DNA from 4 places in the Chitinimonas sp. genome. Region 4 is predicted to be linked to each of the others. Evidence: predicted binding sites of a transcription regulator. Region 4 holds the regulator's gene; each other region holds the start of a gene.
What was found. Region 4 encodes FNR, which switches genes on or off when oxygen is low (the NO sensors DNR and NnrR bind a similar motif). Its sites were predicted from a motif close to TTGATNNNNATCAA; they were not measured.
Positions count from the first base shown of each region.

Region 1: ACE3OH_RS12940 (hemerythrin domain-containing protein) is a predicted target of FNR. The motif match lies at 2,364-2,377, and genes of this name have one in related genera.
Region 2: ACE3OH_RS00100 (DUF3149 domain-containing protein) is a predicted target of FNR. The motif match lies at 1,552-1,565, and genes of this name have one in related genera.
Region 3: ACE3OH_RS18050 (universal stress protein) is a predicted target of FNR. The motif match lies at 2,369-2,382, and genes of this name have one in related genera.

Region 1 is NZ_JAYRLZ010000131.1:6,192-10,401, forward strand. It holds gene ACE3OH_RS12930 (nitric-oxide reductase large subunit) at 1-337, opposite strand, end outside; gene ACE3OH_RS12935 (NnrS family protein) at 496-1,692, opposite strand; gene ACE3OH_RS12940 (hemerythrin domain-containing protein) at 1,683-2,279, opposite strand; gene nirK (copper-containing nitrite reductase) at 2,478-3,917, shown strand; gene ACE3OH_RS12950 (formylglycine-generating enzyme family protein) at 3,924-4,210, shown strand, end outside.
Region 2 is NZ_JAYRLZ010000001.1:25,622-29,831, reverse strand. It holds gene ACE3OH_RS00110 (helix-turn-helix domain-containing protein) at 1-495, opposite strand, end outside; gene ACE3OH_RS00105 (RDD family protein) at 586-1,362, opposite strand; gene ACE3OH_RS00100 (DUF3149 domain-containing protein) at 1,635-1,802, shown strand; gene rarD (EamA family transporter RarD) at 1,918-2,799, opposite strand; gene queF (NADPH-dependent 7-cyano-7-deazaguanine reductase QueF) at 3,103-3,930, shown strand; gene ACE3OH_RS00085 (tetratricopeptide repeat protein) at 3,971-4,210, opposite strand, start outside.
Region 3 is NZ_JAYRLZ010000251.1:1,980-6,189, forward strand. It holds gene ACE3OH_RS18035 (AMP nucleosidase) at 1-312, opposite strand, end outside; gene ACE3OH_RS18040 (YceI family protein) at 437-982, shown strand; gene ACE3OH_RS18045 (DUF3562 domain-containing protein) at 1,184-1,453, opposite strand; gene ACE3OH_RS18050 (universal stress protein) at 1,475-2,311, opposite strand; gene ACE3OH_RS18055 (patatin-like phospholipase family protein) at 2,577-3,986, shown strand; gene ACE3OH_RS18060 (LytTR family DNA-binding domain-containing protein) at 3,999-4,175, opposite strand.
Region 4 is NZ_JAYRLZ010000085.1:4,485-8,694, reverse strand. It holds gene ACE3OH_RS10065 (universal stress protein) at 41-502, opposite strand; gene hemN (oxygen-independent coproporphyrinogen III oxidase) at 618-2,018, opposite strand; gene fnr (fumarate/nitrate reduction transcriptional regulator Fnr) at 2,111-2,854, shown strand; gene ACE3OH_RS10050 (ABC transporter substrate-binding protein) at 3,101-4,210, shown strand, end outside.

The DNA.
Region 1 (4,210 bases), on a different contig from region 4:
GCCCCAGCTTATCGAACGCACTGTGGTACTGCTTCTGCGCTAACGTATCACGCAGGCCGACCACTTCACGATGCAGCCAGTCGGCCGACCAATCAGGGGCGATATAGCTGCCATGGCCCCATACCGAACCGAGCTGTTGACCACCGGCTGACAACCAGGACTCTTGTCCATGCTGAACCTGGTCCCCGCTGAACAGCAGCGTGCCGTTGCTGCTGATGACCTCTTTGGGAATCGGCGGGGCGGATAGGTAGATCTCCCTGCCTATCCAGCCGAGTGCGGCAAAGGACAGGAGGAATATCACGGCGAGCGTGCGCCAAAGGCGGTGCGAGTTGCTCATGATGGCCTTCCTTGGTGAGGTTGAAAGAAGCTATAAGATTCATACTATTTGTATCTTTTATAAGATGCAAGAAAAATGAATCTAATTCTGTTGATGTTGAAAGGTTGCTCAAGGCTGCGAGCCCCGCTTGGCGAACTAGGCCGGCGGGGCCAAGGTCGTTAGCCCGGTTTGCCGTCCTGGCGCGCCTGCCAGTAGATCGGAAGTATCCGGGTGGCCCAGGCAATCATCACCGCCAGCCAAAGTAAGGACACTACATTGATCCAGCTTGCCGACAGGCCCAGCAAGGCAATAACCACCCGCAAGGCGGCTACGCCGTGCATGGCGAGATAAATGGCCCAATAGCCAGAGTCGGCCACCAGCTGGCGGCCACCATGGCCCAAGGTAACCCGCGTGACAAAGCCGACTAGCATGGTGCAACAAAAGCCCAGTGCCAGCGCGTGCGCTGGGGCTGCGCCGACGGGCCACCCAAATACCGACAGCGCCTGCAGCAGCAGCGCCGGCGCCAACCATGCAAACGACAGATGCAGCATGGCCAACAGGTGATTCGTCATGACCCCGCGCTGCCACCAGCGCCAGCTGGTAAAGGCCAAGGATAGCGACAGTGCCAGGGTTACGCAGCCGGTCAGCCGCGGGCTATCCAACAAGCCACTTAGCACCAAGAGCGCACAAGCCGCAAGCCAGCCATCCAGCAGGAAACGGGGGCGCCATATGGCAGCGCCGGGCAGGGCAGACTGGGTAAAGAAGGGCAGCATACGGTGGGATACGGTCAGAAAAATTGGCAGCAGCATCCCCCATAGTGCGGCATCGCGAGCTTGTATCCACAAACGGCCATCGCCTGAACGTACCCAGAGAACCGCCAGCATGATCACCAGCGTACCCAGCAGCATGGCAGCCAACAGTCGCGACGGATGAAACCTGTCGGCCTCCGAGCTGCTGCGCAGGCAGCCAAGCCAGCGCAGTGTTGCGATCGCCCAGACCAGCTGCATGACCAACAAGCCGATCACCGGCCAGCTTCCGCCATGCGCGAAGCCGATCAGCGCCAGTAACACGCCAGACAAATATCCTATCGCCATGGGGAAATGGCGCGTAGACGCTGGCAAATTCAGCCACTTGGGGCCAGCCGTGAAAATAAAGCCAAGCATGAACAAGGGAAATACGCCTAGTGGCATCATCAGCGCGTGCACCATCACGACCGGATAGGCGTGGCTGCCAGGTGCGAGTTGCAGACTAATCAGCCACCAGAGCGCCATGGCCAGCAGAGAAAGCACACCAGCGGCAAAATAGGCGCGATGTGGTGCCTGGGCTAGCCTTTGCCAGCCTGTCGAAGTGTCGCTTTGGTAGACAGTCAGGCCCATGCTTTGCCTCCGCGACGCTGGCTCATCGCAGCGCCCAATCGTTGCAAGGTCTCTGCCGACAATTTGCTGGCGGCCCCATATACCAATGCCTCTTCCTGATCGGCATGGGCGGGATAGCGTTGGGCAAAATCGCCGAGCTCAGCTGGGCTCGGTAACCATTGCTGCCTGGTCACAGCATCCAACCAGGGTCTTACCGCCAGCCACAGCGCATTTAGTAACGCATGCTCAGCCTGCAAGGTGTCCAATGAATGATTCAGCTCAAGCTCGCCGAGCTGACGCAGGGCAGGGAATAGATCATCTTCCTCATCCGCGTGGTGTAACGGGGCAGCGCGCTCGAAATACCGTAGCACATTGGTGGCCGCCTGAGCCGCTTCAAGATCAGCGCCATGCTCGGCAAGATGCTGCGCGATACGGGGCGCAAGGCTAGCAAAGTGTCGCACTTTGTCATGGCAGGCCAGCAGCAAAGCAATCGGGTCGTCAAAACCGGGGGCGGGGGCTTGGCTCAGCATCAGGTCTTCCTGTATGGATGGGCAAACGGCGGGGATGCCGACAATAGGTACACCCGGTCTGCTGCAGGTGACTTGCATTAGTGTCTGGCACTTCCAAGCGGCTTCCAATTCCACTTCGGGCCTAGTTCTGAAGACCTAGGCATGGGTAATTTGCGGATTCAATTGATCTGCGTCAGTTTTTTATGGGGGGCGGACGGTAGCTTGGCAGTAATCAGCGGTACCGCGAGGTACCTCCCGCCCGAGGCCTGACACGGCTTCCATTCAGGAGATTGCCAGATGAGCACCAGAGCACCCCTTGTCACGCCCTTGACCATGGCCTGCTTGTCAGCCCTGCTAGGCGTACTGCCTGCAACGCAAGTGCTTGCCGATGAAGTACTACCGGTCATTCATCAAGAACTGTTGGCGCCGCCATTCCTGCCTCCGCCCGTTGCCCGCAAGACAGCTGCAAAGGTGGTCATCGACCTGACCGTCGAGGAAGTCGAGCGCGAAATCGCGCCGGGTTCGACCTACACCTTCTGGACCTTTGGCGGCACCGTGCCGGGCAAGATGCTGCGGGTGAGGGAAGGGGACACAGTCGAGCTGCATCTGAAGAATCTGTCCGGCAACAAGCTGCCTCACAATATCGATCTTCACGCTGTGACCGGTCCAGGTGGCGGTGCACCACAAACCTTGATTGCGCCGGGCAATCAGGCATCTTTCACGTTCAAGGCGCTGAACCCAGGTTTGTATGTGTACCACTGTGCGACCGCGCCGGTTGGCATGCATGTGGCTAATGGCATGTACGGCATGATTTTGGTTGAGCCCAAGGCCGGTCTGCCCAAGGTGGATCGTGAATACTATGTCATGCAGGGTGATTTCTATACCAGCACCGGCTATCGCGCAGGCGGCCTGCAGCCATTCGATATGCAAAAGGCAGTCGATGAGAAGCCAACCTATGTCGTGTTCAACGGCGCAGACCGAGCGCTGACCGGCAAGAATGCGCTGACGGCGAAGACCGGAGAAAAGGTCAGACTGTTTTTCGGAGTGGGCGGCCCGAATATCACCTCCAGCTTCCATGTAATTGGCGCCATCTTTGACAAGGTTTACTTCGAAGGCGGCATGAGAACGCAAGAGCAGGTGCAGACCACTTTGGTGCCCGCTGGCGGTTCGGCCATCGTCGAATTTACCCCCAAAGTCCCTGGCAATCTCACCATGGTCGATCACTCGCTTACCCGTGCATTCAATAAGGGTGCTATTGGCCTGATTGCCGTAAGTGGACCGGAACGCCCTGATATTTACAGCAAGGGCATTCTCAGCCCCTTGGCCGATGCCAGTTCGGCCAAGGAAACCAAGGTTGCTCCAGGCGAAGAGGCGCCGGTAAATGCCGAGCCGCCAGCCCTGCATGACGCGGGGCCGGCCAATCATGGTCAGGCAGTATTCAGCAAGCACTGCGTGGCGTGTCATCAGGCCAATGGCCAGGGGGTGCCAGGCGTATTCCCGCCGCTGGTTAATTCGGACTTCATCAAGAACAACCCGATCGAGGCTGCCAAAGTGATCCTAGGTGGCCGCGCCGGCGAAATGACCGTGAATGGAGTGAAGTACAACGGTGTGATGCCATCGCTCGATTTGTCCGACCAGGAGGTGTCGGAAGTGCTCAACTTCATCAACACGCGCTTCAATGGCGGCAAGCCGGTGCTGGATGCTGAGGCCGTGAAGAAGCTGCGCAATAGCAAGTAAACGGGTATGCGCCACCGTTTCTGGGCGACAGCCCTGCACTTTATGCTGTTGACGCTGACCAGCCAGTGCTGGGCGGACGACGACTACCTGCCCGTGCTTGGCGGTGTGTTTCGCAGTGCACTGCCGGAGAACGATGGTCCAGTAACGGTTGCGCCATATAGACTTCGCCGCACTCCGGTGAGTAATCGCGAATTTCTTGCCTTTCTCAGTCGATACCCGCAGTGGCGCCGTGACCAGGTGGCCAGACTGTATGCGAGCGATGGCTACCTGGCGCAATGGCGTGCAGCTGATCA
Region 2 (4,210 bases), on a different contig from region 4:
CCAGCCAGTCTGCGCCTGTCGTGCCTCGGCAATCAGGCGATGGCTTGGCAATAGATAGGCAACGATAAGCACCGCCTTGGCCAGACCAAAACCTGCGAGATACCAGGGCAAAGCACCGCGCTCGCCGGCCGCTGCTGCGGGCGCCATACCCAGGTAATGCGGCAACCAGGCGACCAGGGCCAAGCCAAAGGGCAGAAAGTGCCAGGCCCATGCCCGACGGGCGCGCTCGGCGCGCAGCAGACTGCAAAGATGCAGCCATAGCAAGGGTCCGATCAATAACGGCAAAGGCGCAATGGCTGATGCAAGGCGCGGTGACTGATCGAAGCGGCCGGCACCCGCGAGCCAGGCATGGCCGATGATCAAGGCAAATACCAGCACCAGGGCGGCCAGCAGGCGCGCCGGCAAGCGGCTTGGCTGCGGTTGTCGCACCGCAATCAAGGCCAGCGCGAGAAACACGCCTTGACCAAAGGCGATCAGCAGCAACCAGTTCCCCATGCTATTGCCCCGTCCCTCTCCCTATGGAAATTTGCGGCCGAGCCAGCGTTCGTAGGCCGAGCTGCCCGGACGCACGCCAGCCATACGGCATCAGCCAGATGCTGGGCCTACTTGCATGCGGGGTGCACGCTCATCGATCACCACGGTATGGGCAATCTTGTCCTGGATCGCCTGCCGGTTCGGGTCCCACAGCACTTGGGCAAAGCCGAACAGGCCGGTGGCCATGCCTGCAGCATAGCCGCCATAGCGGCTGAAACAGTTGATCACCGATAAAGGCTTGCCGGTCAATTCCACCACGCGCAAGCCGAACAGGCGCTTGCCCAGGGTCTGGCCGCGCCACATGGCCGGCACAAAGGTGAAATACAGAATGGCGGCGCCAAAGCCGTTGCTGAGTTTTTGCAGCAAACGCTTGAGCTGCTCGGTCCAGGCAAAGGCATGGGGCTGGCGGGCCAGGGCCAGCTCGTGCTCCAGCTGAGCGATGCGCTCCGCGTCGCTCAGCACGGCCGCACTCGCCGTGCCCGGCTTCTCATCTTCCTCTTCAAACACCAGCAACTGGCCGACCTTGGTGTGTTCCATCTGGGAAAGCAGCTGCTGCATGCCGCCGTACAACAAGAAGGCCACGCCGATTCCGGCAAACAGCAGGCGGCGGCGGCTGATGCTTTGCGCACCCCAGCGCAATGCCAGGCGCCACACCAGAACCATGGCGCCAATGATCATCCAGATGCCATGCATGCCCGACAGCACCGCCACCACCAGCAAATCCACCCCTATGGCAAGAAGCCTGCGCTTGGGTGGCGCCAGCATCACACCGAGCAGCTCATTGCTGACATTGAGCGCCTCCGGCGTGACCGCACGCTGCGACCACATGTAATGGCGGCTGGGAAGGCGGGGAAGCTTGCGTATTACCGACAAATTCATGCTCCTGATTGATTGCGCAGGCTAGGCACTGTTGACGCATTGCGGGAATCGGCCATCGCCTCTTGCGCAGGCTCTACCCCGCAGCCGCACAGCCTGGCGCAGCCGAATCGTAGCAGTTTGCCACCGCTTGGCCATCCATTGACCAAGGTCAAATCAAGCGCGCTGCTGCTGGCGTGTAATGGCAAGCAAGAAATCGCATTCAAACCAGCCAGGAGTTCATCATGAATATTGCCGTACAGGATCTGTTCACTACCGACATCGGCCTGCTCAGCCTCGTCACCATTGGCGTGGTGATCGGTATTGCCAGCTATATGGTGGTGTTTGTGCGCCGCCATATCGCCGAGGACGAAGCGGCGCAGCGCCAGCAACAGGACAAGCTGGCGCGCTGACGTGCCCATGGGGGCGGGTGCGGCACAGGCAAATGTGGAAAAAGCCGGCGAATCGCAGCTGTGCGGTTTGCCGGCCAAGCTGCAGAGCACTATGGCGACAGGCGCAGCGTTGGCATCAAGCCAGCGCTGCCTGTTTGCGTCGCACCCAGAATCCCTCGAGAGTGTAGAAAGCCAACGCCGACCAGATCAGCGCAAAGCCGATCAGCTTGCCTTGGCTGAATGGTTCGCCCCACAGGAATACGCCCAGCGCCATCTGCAGCGTCGGCCCGATGTATTGCAGCAAACCAAGCAGCGACATCGGAATACGCCGTGCGCCGGCGGCAAACAGCAGTAAAGGGATGGCGGTAATCGGACCTGCCGCCACCAGCAAGGCGCGCATATGGTCGCTGCCGTTGGCAAATCCGCTCTGCCCTTGCATGGTCAGCCAGATCAGATAGCCGGCGGCAAACGGGGTAAGTAGCAGGGTCTCGAGCGACAGACCTTCCAGCGCACCAAGGCTGGCAGTCTTGCGTAGCAGGCCATAGGTGCCGAACGTTGCAGCGAGGATCAGTCCTATCCAAGGCAACTGTCCGGCCAGGACCGAGAGCCACAGCACACCCAGCGCCGCGATGCCGATCGCCGTCCACTGACCGGTGCGCAAGCGCTCTTTCAGCAGCAGATAGCCGAACATCACATTCACCAGCGGATTGATGAAATAGCCGAGGCTGGCATCGACCACATGCTGGTTGTTCACCGCCCAGATATACAGAAACCAGTTGATCGACAATACCAGCGCGCTGGCGGCAAATCGCCCCAGCACCCGCGGGTTGCGCAGTGCATCGCCCAGCCACTGCCATTGGCGACGTCCAAGCAGCAGTAGCAGCAGGAAGACCAGCGACCAGCACACCCGGTGCAGCAGGATTTCCAGTGGTGCAACCGGCTTGAGCAGATGCAGATAAAGCGGCAACAAGCCCCACATGAAGTAGGCCATGGCCGCGTAGATGGTACCGGTTTGCATATTCGGGACTCGCAGGGATCAGGGCGCATCATCGCGCAAATGCCGTTACAGCACACGGCACACTATGGCGTATCGATCTGGCACTGTACCGGCCGCTTTACAGTACCAGTCTGGTGCCGCTTGCTTACTGTAGCGGTACGCGAATTCAGTAGCCGGCCCGATCCGGGCAAGCGAGGGACTGATTCAGACCAGATGCACTGTTCAGCCTATTCTGCTCGCCACGACGCAAACCACCGCCTTGCTGCAGCAAACAAGGTGCACAACACGGTAAACTCGCCGCCACGCTTACCGGAACCCCACCGCATGACCTCTTCAGCCGAACTCTCGCCGCTGGGCAAAACCACCGCCTATATCGAGCAATACTGCCCTTCGCTCTTGTTTCCCATTGCACGCCTAGGCAAGCGCGAAGAAATCGGCGTGCCTGCTGCCCTGCCGTTTTTCGGGGCCGACTTCTGGAATGCCTATGAATTGTCCTGGCTCAACCCCAAGGGTAAACCACAAATTGCCCTGGCCAGTATCAGTGTCCCGGCCGACTCGCCGAATATCATCGAAAGCAAAAGCTTCAAGCTCTATTTGAACAGCTTCAACCAGACACGCCTGGACGATGCCGAGGCCTTGCGCACTACCCTGGCGAGGGATCTGAGCGCGGCGGCCGGCGCCAGTGTCAGTGTCCGCCTGGTTCTGCCCGACGGCTTTGCCCGGCAGCAATTTGCCGAACTCGACGGCTACTGCATCGACAATCTCGATGTCGATATCGAGCATTACCAACCGCAAGCCGACTTGCTAAGCACACTGGATGAGCCTGAGGTGGAAGAAACGCTGTGCTCCAATCTGCTCAAGTCCAATTGCCTGGTCACCGGGCAGCCCGACTGGGCCAGCGTGCAGATCCGTTATCGCGGCAAGCCGATTGCGCGCGATCGCCTGCTGCAATATCTGGTCTCGTTTCGCGGCCATAACGAATTCCATGAACAATGTGTCGAGCGGATCTTTATGGATATCAGCCGCCAATGCAGGCCGGAAGCCTTGTCGGTCTATGCGCGCTATACCCGTCGCGGCGGCCTCGATATCAATCCGTTTCGCACCAGCTTCACCCAGGCGGCACCGGCCAATCTGCGTACCGCCCGGCAGTAAACGGCGAGCAGGTAGCTAGCCGGGCAAATGGCGCGCCGACTCAGGCGCGCATTGCCCAGGCAAGCAGGCTATCGCGCAATTGCAGCACCGGCGTGCTCCAGTCTTGCCGCTGCACCTGGCGGAACAGGCGCATGCCCGGATACCAGGGGCTGTCGGCGCGCTGGCGCAGCCAGCGCCAATCAGTCTTGTAAGCGGGCAGCAGCACCCAGCACGGGCGCCCCATCGCGCCGGCAAGATGCGCTACCGCGGTATCAACACTGATCAACAGATCCAGCTGCGC
Region 3 (4,210 bases), on a different contig from region 4:
CTGGTCCAGGTAATAGTCGGCATACAGATCAGGCCGGGTCAGGGTGGTTTCGAAGCGACCGGGGCCAGCGACAAAGCCGTAGCTGCGGCGTTTGGTATCCACCGGGTCGAGCCGCGCCACCGTGTCGGTTTGAAAGCGCACGAACGGGTAGCAGGCGCGAACGCGGCCGGGCAGGGATTCTCCGGCGACAAAGCGCTGCATGGCAACACGCAGATGCTGGATGCTTTGCTGGTAGATTTCATTGGCACGCGCCAATGCGGCGGCGGGATCGGTGTAGCGGGCGGGGGCGATAAAGGGCGGTAGATTGGGCATGCGCACCATTATGCATAGGCTCGGCGCCTCGCGGCAACGCGTTGCCGAAACCGCAACCTACAATGGCAGTCTGCCCACCTGCACGGGAGACAGATTGACCATGCCATGCCGGCCGAAACACAGCTTGCGTCTCTGGCTGCTCAATGTGATTGGCTGCCTGTCAGCCATGGCAGAACCGATGCTGACGCTCGACCAGATCCATGTCCAGCCCCGCTTCATGGCCAAGGCGCTTGGATTCATCGCCATCGACGGCGTGTTTACCCAGGCCAGTGGCAGCATGCAGATTGATACGGTGACGCGGACCGCCAGCCTGGAAGTGCGTATCGCGCTCGCTTCGATCAGCACCGGCTCGGAAAGCCGCGACAACCATCTGCGCGGCAGCGAGTTTTTCGATGTGGCAAATTTCCCGCTGGCAACGGTAAAGGTGCAGGACTTGGCGCTGGACGCCGATCTGCCACGCCAGGTGTCTGGCCTATTGAGCCTGCACGGCGTCAGCAAGCCTGTGCAGCTCAATATCAGCGCGCTGCGCTGCGAATTAGCCAGGCGCCCCGCTTGCCAGGCCAGCGTCAGTACCAGCCTGTTGCGCAGCGAATGGGGCATGCGCCACTACCTGCCGCTGGTGGCGGACGAAGTCGGCATCCAGATCGAGATGGATGCTGCGGCGCCTTAGAGCCTGTTCACAGCATGACAACCACGGTCGCTTCTTGTGCCAACCCTGAAATCGGAACAGAACCCCAAGCGGCAGGTCGGGAGTTAAGCCGACGGGGCGCGGCGGTGGTGGTGATGCGGCCTTTTCTAGCGGTGCTGTCGGCTTGAAACCCGACCTACACTTCGGCTTTCTCGGTGTGCTCTGTGGTCTGCGCGCCAAGGTTCAATGGGGCTTGAGGGCATCTTCATGCTGATGCGCCTCGGCACGCAGGCAGGCCTTGATATGTTTTTCCACCAGCATGGGCAGGTAGACGGTCACGGTGGCGTGATCGCGCAGGCTGCGCCATTTTTCCTGGTATAGCGCGGCGATATGCTCAAGCGGGGCGTGGAAGCGCTCGGCCAGCGCCACCACGGCGGCTGGCCATTTTTCGCTGCGTGGTGCCGTATCGGCTGCGCGCATTGCGCTCAGGCTATCTGGGCTGGGCAAGGTCATGTTGATACTCCAGGGCTTGCATCAATGCGACATGAATACCGGGATGGTCATTGCGCCAAGCAGGGTGCGGCTGGCGCCGCCCATCATCAGCTCGCGCAGGCGTGAATGGCCATACAGCCCCATCACGATGGCGTCGGCGGCGCGGTCGGCTGCCGCCGACAGCAAGACCTCGCCGACATCGCGGCTGAATGCCACATCGCGCGCCACCTCGACATGCACGCCATGGCGGGTCAGATACAGCCCGATATCGGCGCCAGGCAGCTCGCCATGGGCGTGATCGCCCACTTGCGGGCTGATGGTCAACACGGTCACCCGATCGGCTTCGCGCAATAGTGGCAGGGCATCGGTCACGGCACGGGTGGCCTCGCGACTGCCATTCCAGGCCACCAGAATATGGCGCGAGGGGCCAGTGAAGTCGCCGGCATAGGGTAAGACCAGGGCCGGCCGGCCGCAACCCATCACCACGCTTGCCACGAAGTCGTCCGGTACTCCGTCAACCGGTGCCGCCGCATCACGCTGGCCGAGCAGCAGCAAGTCGTGATAGCGCGCATGCAGATTGAAGGCATCCACACAGGGGCCAAGCTGCTGGCGCCACTCCACCCGAGGGCGATAGGCCTGGGTAAGTCGCTCGAAGCCAGCCTTGGCGGCGGCGGCATCGCGCTCCAGTGCCAGATACTGTGCGGCATAGGTCTCCGGCGGCGCCGGAAACGGCCCAAGGCCGCCGCTGAATACCGGCGACGCAACAAACAGGCCGGTCAGATGGGCCTCGTTGGCCTCGGCCAGCTGGCAGGCATAGCGGATACGTGCTGCGGCACGCGGACTGCTGTCTACATGGACCAAGATGGTGCGATAGCTCATGTGTGGCTCCTTGGGCGCGGTGGTGGCGCCATTCTGATCTGGCGCAGCACTCGCTCCTTGATCTTGGTCAAGCCGATGCGAACTGGCGTTGACGGCCCTAATGGCCGGCCTTGCGGTTCAGCAAATGAAAAACATTGCGCGCTAGATTCATTTGCCAGTTTCGAGTAAGAATGCGTCCGCCTTCACGGCGCAGTGCTGCTGTTGCTGCGGTACTTCCCCTTGCCTGCGCCGAATCGCGGGCCCGACTCCTGCCTGGACTTGACCGATGTCATTGATACGACTGCGTGGCGCCTGGCTCGCCCTCTGCTGCCTTTGTCTGTTTGCCTGCTCCACGGCGCCGCATAACACGGCGCGCAACCTGCCGGCGATCAAGCCGGCGGCGCAGGCTGTGCCGCCCTTGCGCGAGCCGGTCGATGTGTTCGGCGAGACGGCAGTGGCGATGTCGTTTTCCGGCGGCGGCATTCGCGCGGCGGCGTTTTCCTTTGGCGCACTGCAGGGCCTCGATGCCTTGCCGCTGGATGGCCAGCGCGCCTTGCTCGACGAGCTGTCATTTATCAGTAGCGTGTCCGGCGGCTCGATGACCGCAGCCTATTACGGCCTGCACGGCAAGGACACGCTGAACAGCTTTCGCTCGGTGCTGTTGAAAGATGGTGAAGCCGATCTGCGTTTCAGCCTGGTCAATCCGCTCAATATCGCCCGGCTGATGGCCGGTGGCCTGAACGATAGGCAAGACCTGCAGCGCTGGCTCGATGCCGATGTATTCCGGGGTGCCAGCTATGCCGATATGTTCCGGCGCGGCAAGCCCATCGTGATGGTCAATGCCACCAATGTGTACCACCGCATCGCCTTCCCGTTCACCCAGCGGGCGTTTGATCTGCTATGCAGCGATCTGGCCAGCTATCCGGTGGCCGATGCGGTGGCCGCCTCGATGGCGGTGCCGCTGTTCTTTGCGCCGGTGGTATTGGAAAAGCATCCGGATGCCTGCGTCACCGCCCTGCCTGAAGTCAGCACCCGTGGCAATGACGCGCATTCCTTGCTGGCGCTGGCGGTGAAAAAAGGGGTGCAGGATATCCGCGATGCCGGCAAGGGGCGCTATATCAAGCTGATCGACGGTGGGGTAACCGATAACTACGGCCTGACCAGCATCATGCAGTCGCGCCTGTTGCGCGGCGCGCCCTATGGCCCCTTGACCGAGACCGATGCGGTGCGCACGCGCAAGATGCTGTTCGTGGTGGTGGATGCCGGCCAGTCGCCCAGTGGCGACTGGAACCAGCGCGAGTCGGGTCCGTCCGGTGTCGAATTGGCCAGCGCCGCCATCGACTCGGCCATCGATACCAATGTGCGCATGAGTTACGACAATTTCGTACCGATGATGAAGCAGTGGCAGCGCGATGTGATCGACTACCGCTGCGCCCTGCCAGCAGCCCGGCAACAGGCGCTGGCGGCCGCACGGCCCGGCTGGCGGTGCGACGATGTGGAATTTGTCGTCACCCGCGTGTCGTTCGACGATCTGGGCGCGGAGCGCTCGGCCCGCCTCAATGCCATTCCCACCCGTTTGAGTCTGCCCGAGGCACAGGTCGATCAGCTGATCGCCGCCGGGCGCGAGGCGGTCATGCATAGCGCAGTCGTCCAGCGCTTTGTCGCGGCGACGCGAGCCGCCCCCGCCGCCAGATAGCTGCGCATCCGCCTACATATGCTTGAACAGATGGTTATAGCTGCGGCTCACTTCCAGCTCTTCCTTGTGGCCCTTCACATGGACGATCTGCTGGCCGCGAAAATCGCGTGATACCTGGTCGATGGCATCCACCCGCACCAGGGTGGCGCGGTGGATCTGCCAGAATTCGTCGGGGTACAGCTCGTCCACCAATTACTAGATAGGCTTGCGGATAAGCGCCTCGA
Region 4 (4,210 bases):
ACGGCGTGGCATGGCTTTGGCCACCCCTATCAGTCGATGCTCAGATCTCGGTTGTGGGATCAGCGCGAACCAGCAGCACCGGAACGGTAGCGCGCCGCACTACCCCTTCGGCGTCGCTGCCCATCACCATATGACGAACACCGCGCCGCCCATGGGTTCCCATCACGATCAGGTCCGCCTTGCAGCGCACTGCCTCGTCGATGATCGCATCGGCCACAACCGGCGCCACCTGTTCTGCCAACGCGACCTCACTAGCTACGCCGGCAGCTGCCGCCAAGGCCTGCGCTTCCCGCAGCACCTGCTCGCCAGCCTCGCGCATCACCTTGGTGCCGTCGGGCAGGCAGGCCATGCCACTCATATCGAGAAACAGCATGTGGTAATCGAGCACATGCAGGATATGCAGCGCCGACCCCAGTCGCTGCGCCAAGGCAATCGCCTCGGACAAGCCGCGGCGGGCGGTGTCGCTGGCATCAATCGGCACCAGAATGGTTTGATACATCATCAACTCCCGTCGCGACGCACTACTTCAGTCGTCCATGCCAAACATTCAAGCCAGCGCGCACCCATACGGGCTGGCTTGCGCCTAGTATGCCCGGCCAGATCAGGCCAAGCGGCTATCAGATCAAGCGCGAAAAGCGTCCGCCCTGCTGCGCCTCGCGCAGATAGCGATCGAACACCATCGCCACCGCCCGCGCCAGCAAGCGGCCACGCGGCGTGATCTGGATCATTTCATCGTCCACCACCACCAGACCATCGTCGGCCAAGGCATTCAGGGCCTCCAGCTCATAGGCAAAATAGCGCTTGAAGTCGATCAGCCAGCCGGTTTCGAACGCCTCGATCGACAGCTCGGCATGGCACAGCAGTGCCTGGATCACCGCGCGGCGCAGCAGATCGTCGGCCGTCAGCGTCAAGCCGCGCGCCACCGCCAGCTGCCCCTGATCCAGCGCATCGTAATAGTCTTCCAAGGCACGATGGTTCTGCACATAGCTATTGCCGACCTTGCCGATCGACGACACGCCCAGCGCCAGCAAATCGCAATCAGCATGAGTGGAATAGCCCTGGAAATTGCGATGCAGACGACCACTGCGCAGTGCCACAGCCAGTTCGTCCTCCGGCAAAGCGAAGTGATCCATGCCGATATAGATGTAGCCGGCATCGAGCAGCGACTCGGTAGCCAGCTTCAACATAGCCAGCTTTTCAGCTGCAGCCGGCAAAGCCTGCGTATCGATGCGGCGCTGCGGCTTGAAACGCTCCGGCAGATGCGCATAGCTATACAGGGCGATCCGGTCGGGCCGCCAGCGTTTCACCTGCTCCAGCGTTGCCTGCATGGTGCTCAAGGATTGATGCGGCAAGCCATAGATCAGATCGATATTGATCGAGCGAAAGCCCAGGCGCCGCCCTTCTGCCAAGGTCTCGCTGGTCATGTTCACCGGCTGGATGCGGTTCACCGCCTGCTGCACTGCTTCATTCACATCCTGCACACCAATGCTCATCCGGGTGAAGCCGCATTCCGCCAGTACCGCCAGGGTTCCCTCACCCAGCTGGCGCGGGTCGATCTCCACCGAGCATTCTGCACCGTCGCGCAACGGAAACGCTGCGGTGAGCATCGCCATCAGGCGCTGCAACTGATCATCGCGCAGGAAGGTCGGCGATCCGCCACCCAGATGCAGCTGGCTGACCTGCGGCGCATGGCCGAACAAGGGGCGCTGCAAGGCAATTTCTTTTTCGAGATAGTCGAGATAGATATCTGCATCGCCACGATTCTTGCTGCCTATCTTGTTGCAGGCACAGTAAAAGCAGATGGTGTCGCAAAACGGCAGATGCACATACAGCGATAGCGGCCGCGCGCCGTGGACGGCGGAGCGGGCTTCTTCGCCATAGCGGGCGGCATCGAATTCTTCTACAAAGCGATCAGCCGTCGGGTAGGAGGTGTAGCGTGGACCAGCCTTGTCATAGCGCCGCAACAGCTCAGAATCAAACTCGATTGCCGCCGGATCGGCCAGCAAATGGGCATGCATGATGATATTTTCCTGATATCCGATTGCCGCCAGTCTAAGTAGCCGTCAGACTTACGGCTTTGACCCCCGTCAAACCAGATTCATTGATCGCCATGTCCATTGCCCACGAAATCATCCCCGTCCAGTCACTCAAAGCCGCCTGCTCCAATTGCAGCTTGCGTGAGCTCTGCCTACCTGTTGGCCTGGATATGGGCGAGATGGCCCAGCTTGATGTGGTGATCGATCAACGGCAGCCGATCAAACGCGGCGAGCCGCTGTTTCGCGCCGGTGATCCGTTCAAATCGCTGTATGCGGTGCGCATGGGTTTTTTCAAGACCACCGTGCTGTCGGAAGACGGACGCGAGCAGGTGACCGGCTTTCATATGGCCGGCGACCTGATCGGCCTCGATGCACTGGGCGACAACCGCCATGCCTGCACCGCACTGGCGCTGGAAGACTGCGAAGTTTGCGAGCTGCCCTACCACCAGATCGAAGAGCTGGCGCACAAGATCCCGGCGCTGACGCGGCACTTTTACAAGCTGATGAGCCGCGAAATCGTCCGCGACCAGGGCGTGATGATGCTGCTGGGCAATATGCGCGCCGAAGAACGATTGGTAGCCTTCCTGCTGAACCTGTCGCAGCGCATGACCGCGCGTGGTTTCTCTTCCACCAATTTCGTGCTGCGCATGACCCGCGAAGAAATAGGCAGCTATCTGGGCATGAAGCTGGAAACGGTGAGCCGTACCTTTTCGCGCTTTCAGGCCGAAGGCTGGATTGCGGTACAGGGCAAACAAATCGAGATCGTCGACTTGCCGTCCATCAAGCAGCTGGTATCCGGCTGCACCGGCCTGAAATAAGCAGCCATCCAAGGCCGGAGCGGCTTTCTGCAAAGGCGCAGCTAGCGCCAACAGCAGCAATGGCTTTCTGCATTGGCGGTGCTTCATACGCTTTGCGCACAGCGCCCCCCAAGACGCGGATGTTCCAGCCCCGCGACGATGGCGAAAAACCCACACTGACAATATCGGTACTACCTGATACGCCCCAACGTGGCATCATCGCGCCCGTCGCACCGCCGGTGCCGTAATCCACGCAGGTAGCTGTCCATGTCCTTATTCTCGCGCAAGCACGCGCTGGCCGGCATTGCGCTCGCCGCCCTGCTGGCCGGCTGTGAAACTGCCAACCAGCCCTATCCGGTTGCCGATATTGCTGGCAATACCTTCTACACCTCGTTCGAGGAAGTGCATAAATATCTCGATCCGGTCAGCTCGTACTCGCTGCCGGAAACGCCGTGGATGTATGGCACTTACGAGCCGCTGCTCAGCTACCACTACCTGAAACGCCCGTATACGCAGATCGGCCTGAGCGCCGAAGCGGTACCGCTGCCGCACTTTCTTGACAAGGATGGGCGAGACCTGCCCGACAATGCGCCGGGCGAACAGATTGCCACCAGTGTCTACACCATCAAGATCCGTCACGGCCTGAAATACCAGCCGCACCCGGCACTAGCCAAGGATGCCAACGGCCAGTTCCTCTATCACGACCTGAAGCCGGCCGACATTTCCGGCAAACACAGTCCCTGGGATTTCCCCTTGGATAAAGCCGCCACGTCTACCCGCGAAGTGACGGCCGGCGATTTTGTCTACCAGATCAAGCGCCTGGCCAGCCCCTGGGTAGCAACGCCGTCGCCGATCTATAGCCAGATCAACCAGTACATCGTCGGCCTGAAGGACTATGGCGACAAGCTCAGGCTGGAACATGGCGCGCTGGCGAAGGCTCTGCCGCCGCGCGACCGCTATCTGCCCTGGCGCGATCTGCGCCGCGACGAGATCAGCGGCGTGCGCGCACTGGACGACCATACCCTGGAAATCCGCCTGAACGGTGCCTATCCGCAGATCAAGTACTGGATGGCGATGACCTTTATGTCGCCCATGCCCTGGGAAGCCGAAAAATTCTATGCCCAGCGCGGAATGGCCGAACAAGGCATCACCATGAACAACTGGCCGATCGGCTCCGGCCCCTTCATGCTCACCGAACACGGCCCAAGCCGCTACGTCATGGTGCGCAACCCCAACTACCACGAAGAGCTCTACCCCAGCGAAGGCATGCCGGAAGACCGCCAGCGCGGCTTGTTGGCCGATGCCGGTAAACGCCTGCCGTTTCTGGACAAGGTGGTGTTCCTGCTGGAAAAGGAACGCGAGCCGAAGATGGCCAAG